Regions from separate parts of the Kocuria sp. WN036 genome, predicted to be linked through region 4. Evidence: riboswitches for the same ligand, from Rfam matches in the RefSeq annotation. Region 4 holds a riboswitch; each other region holds the start of a gene.

Region 1 (3,171 bases), on a different contig from region 4:
CGACGTCGTGGTCGTGGCGCCCTCCTACGACCCCGCGCCGCTCGGGCGCCCGGCGGAGCAGGTCGTCGAGGACCTCGACGGGGTGCCGGTGCACCGGCTGCCCGCCGTTCCGCTCACCGGCTACCCCGCCGTGCGGGTGGCCGGCGGGACCGTGGCCCGGGTGCGGCGGCAGCTGGAGCGCTTCCGGCCGGACGTGGTCCACGTGGCCTCCCCGTTCGTGCTGGGCCGCCGGGCGATCCTGGCGGCCCAGCAGCTCGGGGTGCCGTGCGTGGCGGTCTACCAGACCGACGTGCCCGGCTACGCGGCCAAGTACGGGGCCCCGTTCCTCGAGCAGCTCCTGTGGGGGCACGTGCGCTCCATGCACAACCTCGCCACGCTCACGCTCGCGCCGTCCACCGCGGCGGTCCGGCAGCTCACCGAGCACGGCGTCCAGGACGTGCACCTGTGGCGGCGCGGGGTGGACACCACCCGCTTCTCCCCCCGGCACCGGGACGAGCGGTGGCGGGAGGAGGTCGGCGGCGGCCGGCGGATCGTCGGCTACGTGGGCCGGATCGCCCCGGAGAAGCAGGTCGAGGACCTCTCCGCGGTCGCGGACCTGCCCGGCACCCGCCTGGTGGTCGTGGGCTCGGGCCCGGAGGAGGACGCCCTGCGCCGCCGGCTCCCGCAGGCCCACTTCACCGGGCGCCGCAGCGGTGCCGACCTGGCGCGCATCATGGCGTCCTTCGACGTGTTCGTCCACCCCGGCGAGTTCGAGACGTTCTGCCAGACGATCCAGGAGGCCATGGCCTCGGGGGTGCCGGTGGTCGCGACCGGCCGGGGCGGTCCCCTCGACCTCGTGGACCGGTCCCGCACCGGCTGGCTCTATCCCCCGGGCGACCTCGGGGCGCTGCGCGGGCACGTGGCGGATCTCCTGGGCGACGAGGCGAAGCGGGCCGCGTTCGGCGTCGCGGCGCACGCGGCGGTCCAGGGCCGGACGTGGGACGTGCTGGTCGGGCAGCTGCTCGAGCACTACGAGCGCGCCGTGGCGCTCTCGGCGCAGGGGCAGGGGCGCAGCCGCCGGCACCGCCGGGCCGTCTGAGGGCTACCGGCGGGCGGGGGACGCGTCCAGCACGGGCGCCCCGGTGCCGGCGTACCGCCCCGGCTCCGCGGTCAGCACGGTCAGCCCGTGGACCAGGGCCGTGGCCGCGGTGAGCCCGGCGAGCGGATCGGCCGCCCCCGTCGCGGCCAGCGCTCCCCACGCCCGGGCCACGGCGGCGTCCGCGGGGAGGACCCGGCCCGGGAAGCGCAGCTCGAGCTGCTCCGCCCACAGCGTCTCGTCGGGCCGCTCGGCGAGCAGCTCCCCGAGCACCGTGGCGGGCAGGAACAGCCGCCGGTGTCCGTGCCGGCGCAGGACCTCGGCCAGCTCGGGGCAGCGCTCCGGGGTGCGCACCCCCAGCAGCACGGAACGGTCCAGGAGGAGGTCCACGGCGGCGGGCCTCAGGCCGCGGCGGCGAGCTCCCCGCGGGCCGGAGCCAGCAGGAAGTCCACGAACTCGGTGCGGACCTGCACCACGCGGGCGTAGTCCTCGACGCTCATGGCGGAGACGCTGATCGCCGGGACGCTCGGCGCGGGGTCGCGGCGGGTCCCGTCCCCGGTGGCCGGGACGGCGTGGGAGGGCTGGGGGAACGCGCCCGTGCGGGCGGCGGAGTGGCGGGGGTCGGACATGACCGGGATCCTTCGTGCGCTCTTGCTCGCACCGGGTACCGCTGCTGCGGCGATGCGAGCCGCTTCGTCATCCGAACCACCCGTGAACATGGGGTTGGTGCCCGGTCAAGTCGGAGCTTGCCGACCGGGTCTCTTGAAGCTCTCCCCATTGAACCACATCGGCCGAACAGTGTCCGCGTGCGGCGACCCGGCCGGATCCGGTGCCCCCTCCTGTGCACAGGCCTTCCCCGGGGTGTCACCGCCCGGACATCTCGACGACACATCGTTGCGCTGGAATGGGTCCCGTAGTACCGGGGACGGCGCAGGCGACGGCCCCGCGCATTACGTTTCAGTGACACAACTCACGACTCGCTTGTCGAGGTGTCGGTGCCGCGGGGTAGCCTGAACCTGCTTCTCGAGATGCGGCGTCCACGCCCTCGGCCGGAGATCGACGATCCCCGGCGGAACCGTGGAGGGGCTCCGACCCGCTGCGCGCCAACCCGATGTTCCCGGGTGGATCGGATGACGAAGCGGCGGGCAACGCCATCGGATGCCTGCAAGAACGTCAGGAGAAAACATGACCATGTCCGAAGAAAGAACAGCCATCACCACCGACCAGCGCGAGGAGTGGATCGACGTGACCGTCACCGCCCTCCCCGATCTCCACCTCGTCCGTCTCACGTCGACCGACGGGGACGTGCAGGAGTACCTGAGCCCCGAGGCCGACGACCTGGCCGCCGCGGCGGAGCACACGGAGGGTACGGCGCAATGGTGCGCCAAGTACCGCCAGCTCCTCGTTCCCGGAGCCCTCGCGGCGACCGGACGGCACCCGTTCTTCAAGCTCCACCCCTCGTCCCTCCCGCTGTCGGCATAGCCGGCGGACAGGAGCGCACGGAGGCCGCAGCCCGTCGGGCTGCGGCCTCCGTCGTGCGGGAGGACGGTGACGTCCGGAGCGCCGGTGGGACCCGCGGGGTGCTCACTCGAGGCCGTAGTCCCCCGCCGAGCCCCAGCCGCCGCCGGCCTCGTCGGCGGAGCCGTCGAATCCCCACTCGGAGGCCTCGACCTCGAACGGCACGGAGACGTCCAGCTCGGCGTCGGAGACCCGGTTCACCACGAAGGGGTCCTCCGGCTCCTCCGCGGCGGGGAGCGGATCGGGAACGGTCACGGCGCTTCCTCCCGGTGCTGCTCGGCGGGTACGACGACAGAACCGCCGCCGGGCGCAGCCCGACGACGGTTCTGGAGGATCAACGGGCCGGAGCCCGCGGAAGATCCTTAGGAGATGACGTTGATGTTCGCAGCCTGGGGGCCCTTGGGGCCGTCCTGGGTCTCGAACTCGACGCGGTCGTTCTCGTTCAGCGAGCGGAAGCCGTTCGAGTTGATCGCGGAGAAGTGGGCGAAGACGTCCTTGGAGCCGTCCTCGGGGGTGATGAAGCCGAAGCCCTTGTCAGCGTTGAACCACTTGACGATACCGGTAGTCATGGGAGACCT
Region 2 (3,171 bases), on a different contig from region 4:
TGGTCCCGGCGAAGGCCGAGGCCAGGACGCGCTTCTTGCCGTGGACGATGCTGCTGCGTCCCGGGGCGGCCGTGGTCGTGGTGCTCATGCGTCAGGCTCCTGGGGTTCGGTCGGCGTCGGTCGCGGCGTCGGTCGTGGCGTCGGTCTTAGCGACAGTTCTTGCGTCGCCGATGGCGTTCAGGCCCTCGGGCAGGGTGCCGTTGATGAGGTAGTCGCCGAGGGCGCGGGCGCGGAAGGCGATCGGGTTGTGAGTGGCCACGGTCTGGGCGTTGCGCCAGTGCCGGTCCAGGCCCTTGGCCGTGGACGTGGCGGAGGCGCCCACGGTGAGGAACAGGTCCTGGGCCGCGCCGAGCGCCAGCTCCGGCACGGTGACCTGGGCGTGCTCCACGGCGATCTCGGACTCGTGCAGCGCCGCCGGGAGGGTCCCGGTGAAGTCCGGCCGGTCGGCGCCGGCCGCTGCGGCGGCGGCGATCCCGGCGTCCAGGGCACGGGCGGCGTGCAGGACGGTGGCCTCGGCGGCGAAGGCCTTGGCGGAGATCCGTCCGGTGGCCTCCTGGATCAGCGGGTCGTCGCGGAACGGCAGGCCGAGCCCGGTGTTGAAGGTCCGCCGGCGTCCGGCGATGGTCTCCACCGCGTCCCTCCGGGCCGCCCGGGCGATGCCGGCCAGGACGGCCAGCAGCACGAGCTGGAAGAAGGCGGCCTCGTGGACGGCCTCCGCGCTGCCGGCGGTGCGGTCCAGCACGGCGTCGTCCGGGACGCGCACCCGGTCGAAGACCGCGGTGCCGGTGCCGGTGAGCTTCTGTCCGAAGCCGTCCCAGTCGTCCTCGAGCACCACGCCCTCGGCGTCCGTGGCGACGACGGCGAAGCGGCGCCCGTCGCGGCCGTCCAGGGCGGCCGAGACGCGGGTGTAGTCACAGAAGACGGAGCCGGTGGCGTAGAACTTCCGGCCGGTGAGCTCCCAGCCCTCGGGGGTCCGGCTCAGCACGGTGTTCAGGGTGCCCAGCGCGTTGCCGCCCTTCTCCGTGGAGGCGTTGCCCACGGTGGCCCCGGCCAGCACCCGCGGGTACCACACCTCCTGGAGCTCCCGGGGCAGGAAGCGCAGGGACTCCACGAAGCCGTGGTGGGAGCGGTAGAGGTGGGCGATGTTGGAGTCGGCCTCGGCCAGGTCGACCAGCAGCCGGGTGAAGTCCTCGAGGCTGACCCCGGGGCCGCCGTGGGCCGCCGGGACGCGCAGGGCACCGAACCCGGCCCGGTCCAGCCGGCCGACCTCCGCGTAGGGCAGCGCGCGCCGGAGGTCCCGGTCCAGGGCGCCGGCGGCGATCTCCGCGAACAGCGGCCGGAAGTGCTCCCGCAGCCCGGCGTAGTCCCCGGGCAGGCCGGCGGCGAGGTCCGTGCCGGCGCGGGGATGGGCGGTGGTCTCCTCGACCGTGCTCGGGGTCATGCGGTGGTCCTCTCGGTCGCACCGAGGATTGCCGGTCGGCCGGTCGCGCCGGGGCGGGTCCGGTGGCGGCAGCGCCGGAGGCTGACGTCACGGACCGACTGCAGATCCGGGATCTCCATCGGTTCTGGCATGAGCACCCTGACCCCGGAGGAGGGCGGGTTGCTGCGGCGTCGTCGAGCCAGATCTCTCAACCGCTCTGAATGGGGCGCTTGCCATGGGACCAGACAGCCCGGTCCGGGACCAACCGGATGACGCGCGCACGTCATGGAATGTCACGACGGCGTCACAGACCGTCACGTCCTCCGCAGTGGTGTATCGGCCTGGATCAGGAGAGCGGATGAGGAGTCCGGCACAGGAGTTCCGCGCAGGAGCCCGTCTCAGTAGACCGGCTGGTCCGGCTCCACCTGCGCCACCCAGGCGAGCACCCCGCCCTCGAGGTGGCGGACCCGCTCCTCCCGCCCGGCGTAGAAGGACCGTAGCGCGGCGAGCGCGGTCGCGGAGCGGGCCCCGGCCTTGCAGTGCAGCACGAGGTCAGCGCCGCGGGCCTCCGGGGGCAGGGCGTCCGCGCCGCGGTCCAGGATCTCCTGCAGGGGCACGGGCACGGCGCCGTCGATGGCCACGAGCTCCCGCTCCCAGTCCTCGCGCACGTCCACCAGGGCGAAGGACGCCTCCCCGCGCTCCCGGCGCTCGAGCAGCCGGGCCAGCTCGGCCGCCCCGACGGTCTCGGAAGCGTCCGCGCCGGGCAGCGCGCAGACCGCGGCGGGCCGGGCCACCGCGGTGACCGGGGCGGCGTCGGGATCCGGGGTGAGCCGCATCTCGCGCCAGGTCATCGCCAGCGCGTCGTGCAGCAGCACCCGGCCGAGCAGGGGCTCCCCGGTGCCGGTGACGAGCTTGACGGCCTCGGTGACCATGACCGCGCCGACGGTGGCGGGGAGCATGCCGAAGACCCCGCCCTCGGCGCAGCTGGGCACCTCGCCGTCCGGCGGGGCCTCGGGGTAGAGGTCCCGGTAGGTGGGCCCGTGCCCGGCCCAGAAGACGCTGACCTGCCCCTCGAAGCGCAGGATGGAGCCCCACACGCAAGGCGTGCCGGTCAGGGCGGCGGCGTCGCTGACCACGTAGCGGGTCGCGAAGTTGTCGGCGCCGTCCAGGACCAGGTCGTACCGGCCGATGATGTCCACGGCGTTGTCCGCGTCCAGCCGGACGGGGTGGATGCGGACCTCCACCAGCGGGTTGAGCGCGGTGACGGCCTCGGCGGCGGAGACGGACTTGGGGCGGCCGACGTCGGCGGTCGTGTGCACCACCTGGCGCTGCAGGTTGGAGACCGCCACCACGTCGTCGTCGACGATCCCGAGGGTCCCGACCCCCGCCGCGGCGAGGTACTGCAGGGCCGGGGACCCGAGCCCCCCGGCGCCGACGACGAGCACGCGGGCGTTCCGCAGCCGCCGCTGGCCGAGGGTCCCGATCCCGGGCAGGGTCAGGTGCCGGGCGTAGCGCTCGAGCTCCTCGCGGGTCAGTTCGGGGCCGGGCTCCACGAGCGGGGGCAGCGGGCTCACGGCCGCTCCCCCACGGGCGCCCAGTCCCCGCGCGGCACGTCCGCCGGGCCGTCAGCCGGCCCGGCACCGGCGGCGTCCGTGTCGATCCGCCCGGCCATCGACGAGGACGCCTGGGCGTGGCGGCGGGCCGGGATGCGCCCGGCACCGGCGGCGAGCCGGCCGGCGAGCACGGCGTGG
Region 3 (3,171 bases), on a different contig from region 4:
GGCTGCTCCTCGAGGAAGCTCTCGTGGGCGTTGAGGAAGCCGTAGGTGTTGAAGTCGACGTTGCGGTAGAACAGCTCCGCGCCGTTCTCCTCCGCGGCGGCCATGATCGGGTCGAGCCCGGACCAGGCGTCCACCTGGCCGTTCTCCAGGGCGGCGCGGCCGTCGGCGTGCTGCAGGTTCTGGATCGTGACGTCCCCGGCGTCCACCCCGGCCTCGTCGAGGGCCTGGAGCAGGAAGAAGTACGGGTCGGTGCCCTTGGTCGCGGCCACGGTGCGGCCCTCGAGGTCCGCGACCTCCTGCACCTCGCTGCCGGCGGTGGTGACCAGGGCGGACCACTCCGGCTGCGAGTAGAGGTCGATCACCCGGATCGGGGTGCCGTTGCTGCGGGCCAGCAGCGCCGCGGAGCCCGCGGTGGAGCCGATGTCCACCGCCTCCGCACGCAGCGCCTCGTTGGCCTTGTTCGACCCGGCGGACTGCACCCACTCCACCTCGATGCCCTCCTCGGCGAACGCGGTTTCGAGCCAGCCCTTCTCCTTGATCACCACGGAGAGCGGGTTGTAGGTGGCCCAGTCCACGCGGACGGTGCCGTCCCCGGCGGCCTCCGCGGGCGGCTCACCGGAGCCCTCACCGGCCATGCACCCGGTCAGGCCGAGGGCCAGGACGGCGGCGAGTGCGGGGACGGTGCGGACGGAGCGCTGGGGCAGGGGCATGGCGGAGCCTTTCGTGGTGGACGGACGGTGCCGGGCGGCGCGGGCGGGTGCCGCCGCTGGTCCGGGGAGGGGAGTCGGGGTGGGGGCGGGCCGCGTCAGCGGGTCGCGGGGTGGTGGGTGTCGACGCCGAGGTGGCCGAGGAGCTGCACGCGCAGCTCGGCGAGGACCTCGGAGGCCCGGTCCCGGGGGCGCTCGCCGGGGACGGCGAGGATCGTGCTGATCGAGGCCGGGGCGGTGGGCCCGGTCCGGCCCAGGACCACGATCCGGTCCGCGAGCTGCAGCGCCTCGTCGACGTCGTGGGTGACGAGCAGGACGGTGGTGGGCTGGGCCGCGTGGATCGTGAGCAGCAGGTCCTGCATCTGCAGGCGGGTCAGGGCGTCGAGCGCGCCGAAGGGCTCGTCGAGCAGCAGGACCCCGGGATTGCGGGCCAGGGCCCGGGCCAGGGACGCGCGCTGGGCCATGCCGCCGGAGACCGCGCGGGGACGGTGGCCGGCGTGCGCGGTGAGCCCCACCAGGCGCAGCAGGTCGTCGATCACGGCGTCCCCCTCGTCCCGGGGGAGTCCGCGGGGCAGGCCCAGGCGGACGTTCTCGCGCACCGAGCGCCACGGCAGCAGGCGGGGCTCCTGGAAGGCGACCGCGCAGCGCGGGTCGATGCCGGACACGGGGGTGCCGTCGATGAGCACCCGTCCGGCCGAGGCGGTGTCGAGCCCCGCGGCGGCCCGCAGCAGCGTGGACTTGCCGCACCCCGAGGGCCCCAGGACCGCCAGGACCTCGCCGGGCCGGGCCGTGACGTCGACGTCCTGCAGGACGTGGTGGGTCTCGCGGCCGGACGGGAAGGCCTTGCCGACGTGCTCGAAGGCCACGGAGAAGGCGCGCTTCGCGGTGCCCGGTGCGGTGGCCGGCGCAGAGCCCAGCAGGGAAGTGCTCATGATCAACTCCATCGGTCCTGGCATTAGCACCTCGCACGGAGGATCAGACGGATCCGTGCCGGTTGCTGCGACGTCGACGAGCCAGGTCTCTCAGCCGCTCCGGATGGTTACACCACCAATTGAACGTCCTCGGCGTGTTCCCTGGCAAATCCGTCGCATCCGTGGTGATCGCGACACATCGCTGGCACGGGAGCCCTCCGTGCCCCACCATGGACCCATGACGAGCCGCAGAAGCCCGGCCCGGGCGGACCTGGTATGCGACGCCTGCGCGGCGTTCGGCGCGGTCCTCGACGGGCTCGGCGACGACGACTCCTGGGCCGCCACTGGCTGCCCGGGGTGGTCGGTCCGGGACCTCACCCACCACTGCGCGATGGACGCCCTGCGGGGGCTGGTCGCGCTGCACACGCCCACCACCGCCCGCCCCGACCGGGACGCCGCGACCTACTGGACCGACTGGGGCGGCGATCCCGCGGGGGCCGCCGAGGCCCGGCGCCACACCCGCGTGGCCGCGTCCATGGTCCTGGACTGGGAGCCGGTGCGCGCCCTCCACCGCGAGACCACCCGGGCGCTCGTGCACGCCGCGCAGCACTGCGGCGACGGCGCGGTCCGCACCCAGGGGCACGTGCTGCGCGTCGAGGACCTGCTGAGCACCCTCGCGGTGGAGGCCACGGTCCACCACCTGGACCTGATCCAGCACCTGGACGGCTCCCCGGGTCCCGCCGTGGACGGGCTCGCCGAGGTCCGCCGGGTCCTCACCGACCTGTGGGAGCGGGAACCGCTCGAGCACTGGAGCGACGAGCACTTCGCCCGCGTGGGCACCGGCCGGGCGGAGCTGACCGCCCAGGAGCGTGCGGAGCTGGGCGCGCACGCGGACCTCCTGCCGCTCTTCTCCTGACCCTCCCCCTCCGCGAGGTCGCCGACACGTGCAATCCCGCGGAGGAAGAAGGAGGGGGAACGGGTTCCGTGCCAGGCTGGGGGCATGAGCCGCAACGACCCCGCCGTCATCGACCGCCTCATGACACGGCCCGGCCGGTGGGCCGTGGTGGGGCTGACCGGCAACACGGCCCGTCCGGCGCACTCGGTGGCGAAGCGGATCCGGGACGACCTCGGCATGACGATCGTCCCGGTCAACCCGAAGGGCGAGCCGGTGCACGGCGAGCCCGGCCACCGCACGCTCGCCGAGGTCCCGGGGCCGATCGACGTGGTGGACTGCTTCGTGAACTCCCGCCGCGTCGGCGCGGTGGTGGACCAGGCCATCGCCGTGGGCGCCGCCGCGGTGTGGCTGCAGCTGGGCGTCGTCGACGAGGACGCCGCCGCCCGGGCGGAGCGGGCCGGCCTCGACGTGGTCATGGACACCTGCCCCCTGATCGAGCTCCGGTCCCTGCTCCGGCGGGGCTGGACCCTGGACCCGGGCCGGACCCCGCCGCTCGCCCCGCCCGGCTGAACGACCCGGCTGAGCGACCCGGCGGAGCCGCCCGAACCGGGTGGGCGCAGGCCCGATGCGGGCCGGGACCGTCCCCGTGCGGCGGGAC
Region 4 (3,171 bases):
GCCACGTGGGTGTCCCCGGTGAGGGCGTGCTCGACGAGCACCGCGTTGGAGGCGTCCGGGGCGAGCGTCCCCCACGTCTCGTAGGCGATCCGGACGTCGGGCAGCCGGAAGCCCGACTCGAGCTCCAGCTCGCCGATCCCGGCGACCCGCGGCACGCCGTCCTCGCGGACGGCGGTCCCGGCGCCGGAGCCCCTCACGACCGTCACGGTCACTCCTGTCCTCCCTGCGCGGCCGCGGCCGCTGCGAAGCCCTGCTCCAGGTCCGCCAGGATGTCGTCGATGTGCTCCAGACCCACGGACAAGCGCACGAAGCCGGGCTCCACGCCGGCGGCCAGCTGCTCCTCGGGCAGGAGCTGGCTGTGCGTGGTGGACGCGGGGTGGATCACCAGGGAGCGGACGTCGCCGATGTTGGCGACGTTCGAGTGCAGGGTCAGGGCGTCCACGAAGGCGGCCCCGGCCTCCCGTCCGCCGTCGAGGACAAAGCCCAGGATCGACCCGGCGCCCCGGGGCGCGTACTTCTGCGCCCGCCCGTGCCACGGGGAGGACTCCAGCCCGGCCCAGGTCACCGAGCGCACGTCCTCGCGGGCCTCGAGCCAGCGGGCCACCGTCCCGGCGTTGGCCACGTGCCGCTCCATCCGCAGGGACAGCGTCTCGATGCCCTGCTCGATGAGGAACGCGTTGAACGGGGAGATCGCCGAGCCGAGGTCGCGCAGCAGCTGCACCCTGGCCTTGAGGATGTAGGACAGGTTGACGCCGAAGGGCCCCTCCGCGCCCAGGGCCTCGGCGTAGACGAGACCGCCGTAGGACTCGTCCGGCTGGTTGAAACCGGGGAAGCGGTCCGGGTAGCGGCCGTAGTCGAAGGCCCCGGAGTCCACGATCACGCCGCCGATGGCCGTGCCGTGCCCGCCGAGGAACTTGGTGGCCGAGTGCACCACGACGTCCGCGCCCCAGCGCAGGGGCTGGACGAGGTAGGGGGTCGCCACGGTGTTGTCCACGATGAGCGGGACCTCGTGGTCGTGGGCGATCCCGGAGACCGTCTCGATGTCGAGGACGTCGTTGCGCGGGTTCGGGATCGTCTCGGCGAAGAAGGCCTTCGTGTTCGGCCGGACCGCCCGCCGCCACGCCTCGGGGTCGTCGGGGTCGGAGACGAAGGTGGTCTCGATGCCGAGCTTGGGCAGCGTGAACTTGAAGAGGTTGTAGGTCCCGCCGTACAGGCTGGGGCTGGCCACGAGGTGGTCCCCCGCGCCGGCGACGTTGAGCACGGCGAACGTCGTCGCCGACTGCCCCGCGCTGAGCATGAGGGCGCCCACGCCGCCCTCCAGGGCGGCGATCCGGTTCTCCACGACCTCCGTGGTCGGGTTGCCGATCCGCGTGTAGATCGGGCCGAGCTCGGCGAGCGCGAAGCGGTCGGCGGCGGCCTGGGCGTCGGGGAAGACGAAGGACGTGGTCTGGTGGATCGGCAGGGCGCGCGAGCCGGTGACCGGGTCGGGGCTCTGCCCCGCGTGGATCTGCCGGGTCTCGAAGGCCCAGCCCCCGGGGTTCTCGGGGGTGGGGCGCTCGGCCGCGTCGGTGCGGGCGGCGGAGGCGTCGGTGCGGGAAGCGGGGAGATCGGACATGCCGTGGGACTCCTTGTGGATCTCAGGGGTCCCGTCCCGGCCGAGGCGGTGCGGCCGGGAACGGCCGGGCGCCGGGGACCCGCGCTTGCTCGCTCGCTGGTCGCGAGGAGCCTGGTCTTCACCCAGGGCACCCCACCGCGGTGGAGGGTTGCCGGCCAGCTAGCTGGGGCTTGGACGCTGGCGCTCATGACCTGGACAGCATTCTCCGGATCAGGCCCGCACGGCGTCAAGCCGGGGCCGGGCGTGACGCTGCGGCAGGGGTGCCGCCCGCACGGTGCCCGGCGCGTCGCGGACCGATTTGGAGACGAAACTCACAGGGTGCCACGATGTGCCCATGAGAGTCGATCACGTGTCCTACGCCTGCCGCCCGGAGGGCCTGGAGGCCACCACCGAGCGCATCGCCGACCAGCTTGGGATCGAACCGGTCAAGGGCGGGGTGCACCCCCGTTTCGGCACCCGCAACATGATCCTGCCGCTCACGAACCACCAGTACGTGGAGGTCGTCGAGGTCCTCCAGCACCCGGCGGCGGAGAAGGCCCCCTTCGGGCAGGCCGTGCGGGCCCGGTCCGCCGCCGGCGGCGGCTGGCTGGGCTGGGTCGTGGAGGTCGAGGACCTCGCCCCCTTCGAGCAGCGCCTGGGGCGCCGCTCCGTGCCCGGCCACCGGGTGTTCCCGGACGGCCGGTGCCTGGAGTGGCACCAGATCGGCGTCAAGGGCCTGATCGCCGATCCGCAGCTGCCGTTCATGATCCACTTCGACTCCGCCCCGGAGATGCACCCGTCCCAGGCGCGGATCACGGACGTCGGGCTCGCGGGAATGACCATCGCCGGTGCCCCGGAACGGGTCGCCGAGTGGCTGGGCGCTCCCGTCGAGACCGCGCTCGAGGACCTCGAGGTCGACTGGCGCTATCCGGACGGCACCCCCGGGGTGCTCTCCGTCTCGTTCAGCACCCCGGACGGCGCCGTCACCATCTGAGGCCGGGCACCGCGGGGCGGGCTCAGCCCAGCAGCCGGGCTGCCCCGAGGAAGCCGACGGCGTCCAGCAGGAAGTGCGCGACGACGAGGGGCATCACCCGGCCGGTGCGCCGGTAGAGCTCCGCGAAGACGAGGCCCATCACCACGTTGCCGAGGAAGGGCCCGATCCCCTGGTAGAGGTGGTAGCTGCCGCGGAACAGGGCCGTGACCACCAGCACCACGGGCCAGCTCCACCCGATGCGGGTCAGCCGGTCGGTCAGGAACGCGACCACCACGACCTCCTCGACCAGGGCGTGGCGCACGGCCGAGAGCAGCAGCACGGGCACCGTCCACCAGTGCGCGGCGAGCCCGGACGTGGTCACCTCCGCGGTGACGCCCAGGGCCCGGCCGGCGCCGTAGAGCGCCAGCGTGCCCAGGCCCATGAGCAGGAAGAGCACGGTGCCGAGGCCCAGGTCCGGGAGGGGCATCCGGGCGTCGAGGCCGATCCGCCGGCGGACGGTGCCCAGCGCTCCGGCGGAGCCGGCGAGCAGGTAGAGCGCGAGCAGCACCGGCACCAGGTCCAGGGCGATCCCGGTGAGCTGGCG

The links. A riboswitch is a leader RNA that binds a small molecule or an ion and turns the genes downstream of it on or off. The one in region 4 is predicted to bind S-adenosylmethionine.
Region 1: another riboswitch for S-adenosylmethionine. It lies ahead of CK505_RS09040 (hypothetical protein); the one in region 4 lies ahead of CK505_RS13155 (bifunctional o-acetylhomoserine/o-acetylserine sulfhydrylase).
Region 2: another riboswitch for S-adenosylmethionine. It lies ahead of CK505_RS07965 (acyl-CoA dehydrogenase); the one in region 4 lies ahead of CK505_RS13155 (bifunctional o-acetylhomoserine/o-acetylserine sulfhydrylase).
Region 3: another riboswitch for S-adenosylmethionine. It lies ahead of CK505_RS00055 (ABC transporter ATP-binding protein); the one in region 4 lies ahead of CK505_RS13155 (bifunctional o-acetylhomoserine/o-acetylserine sulfhydrylase).

Annotation. Positions count from the first base shown of each region.
Region 1 covers NZ_NSKF01000011.1:115,800-118,970, reverse strand. Annotated here, with positions in the region: gene CK505_RS09050 (glycosyltransferase family 1 protein) at 1-1,078, shown strand, start outside; gene CK505_RS09045 (PIN domain-containing protein) at 1,082-1,465, opposite strand; gene CK505_RS09040 (hypothetical protein) at 1,477-1,704, opposite strand; SAM riboswitch class IV at 1,718-1,843, opposite strand; gene CK505_RS09035 (hypothetical protein) at 2,261-2,557, shown strand; gene CK505_RS09030 (hypothetical protein) at 2,660-2,848, opposite strand; gene CK505_RS09025 (cold-shock protein) at 2,956-3,162, opposite strand.
Region 2 covers NZ_NSKF01000009.1:118,827-121,997, reverse strand. Annotated here, with positions in the region: gene CK505_RS07970 (MFS transporter) at 1-88, opposite strand, end outside; gene CK505_RS07965 (acyl-CoA dehydrogenase) at 92-1,441, opposite strand; SAM riboswitch class I at 1,554-1,648, opposite strand; gene moeB (molybdopterin-synthase adenylyltransferase MoeB) at 1,819-2,994, opposite strand; gene CK505_RS07955 (thiazole synthase) at 2,991-3,171, opposite strand, start outside.
Region 3 covers NZ_NSKF01000001.1:6,410-9,580, reverse strand. Annotated here, with positions in the region: gene CK505_RS00060 (aliphatic sulfonate ABC transporter substrate-binding protein) at 1-710, opposite strand, end outside; gene CK505_RS00055 (ABC transporter ATP-binding protein) at 806-1,639, opposite strand; SAM riboswitch class I at 1,645-1,749, opposite strand; gene CK505_RS00050 (maleylpyruvate isomerase N-terminal domain-containing protein) at 1,857-2,534, shown strand; gene CK505_RS00045 (CoA-binding protein) at 2,619-3,083, shown strand.
Region 4 covers NZ_NSKF01000021.1:19,634-22,804, reverse strand. Annotated here, with positions in the region: gene CK505_RS13160 (homoserine O-acetyltransferase) at 1-197, opposite strand, end outside; gene CK505_RS13155 (bifunctional o-acetylhomoserine/o-acetylserine sulfhydrylase) at 209-1,615, opposite strand; SAM riboswitch class IV at 1,692-1,807, opposite strand; gene CK505_RS13150 (VOC family protein) at 1,950-2,588, shown strand; gene CK505_RS13145 (CPBP family intramembrane glutamic endopeptidase) at 2,611-3,171, opposite strand, start outside.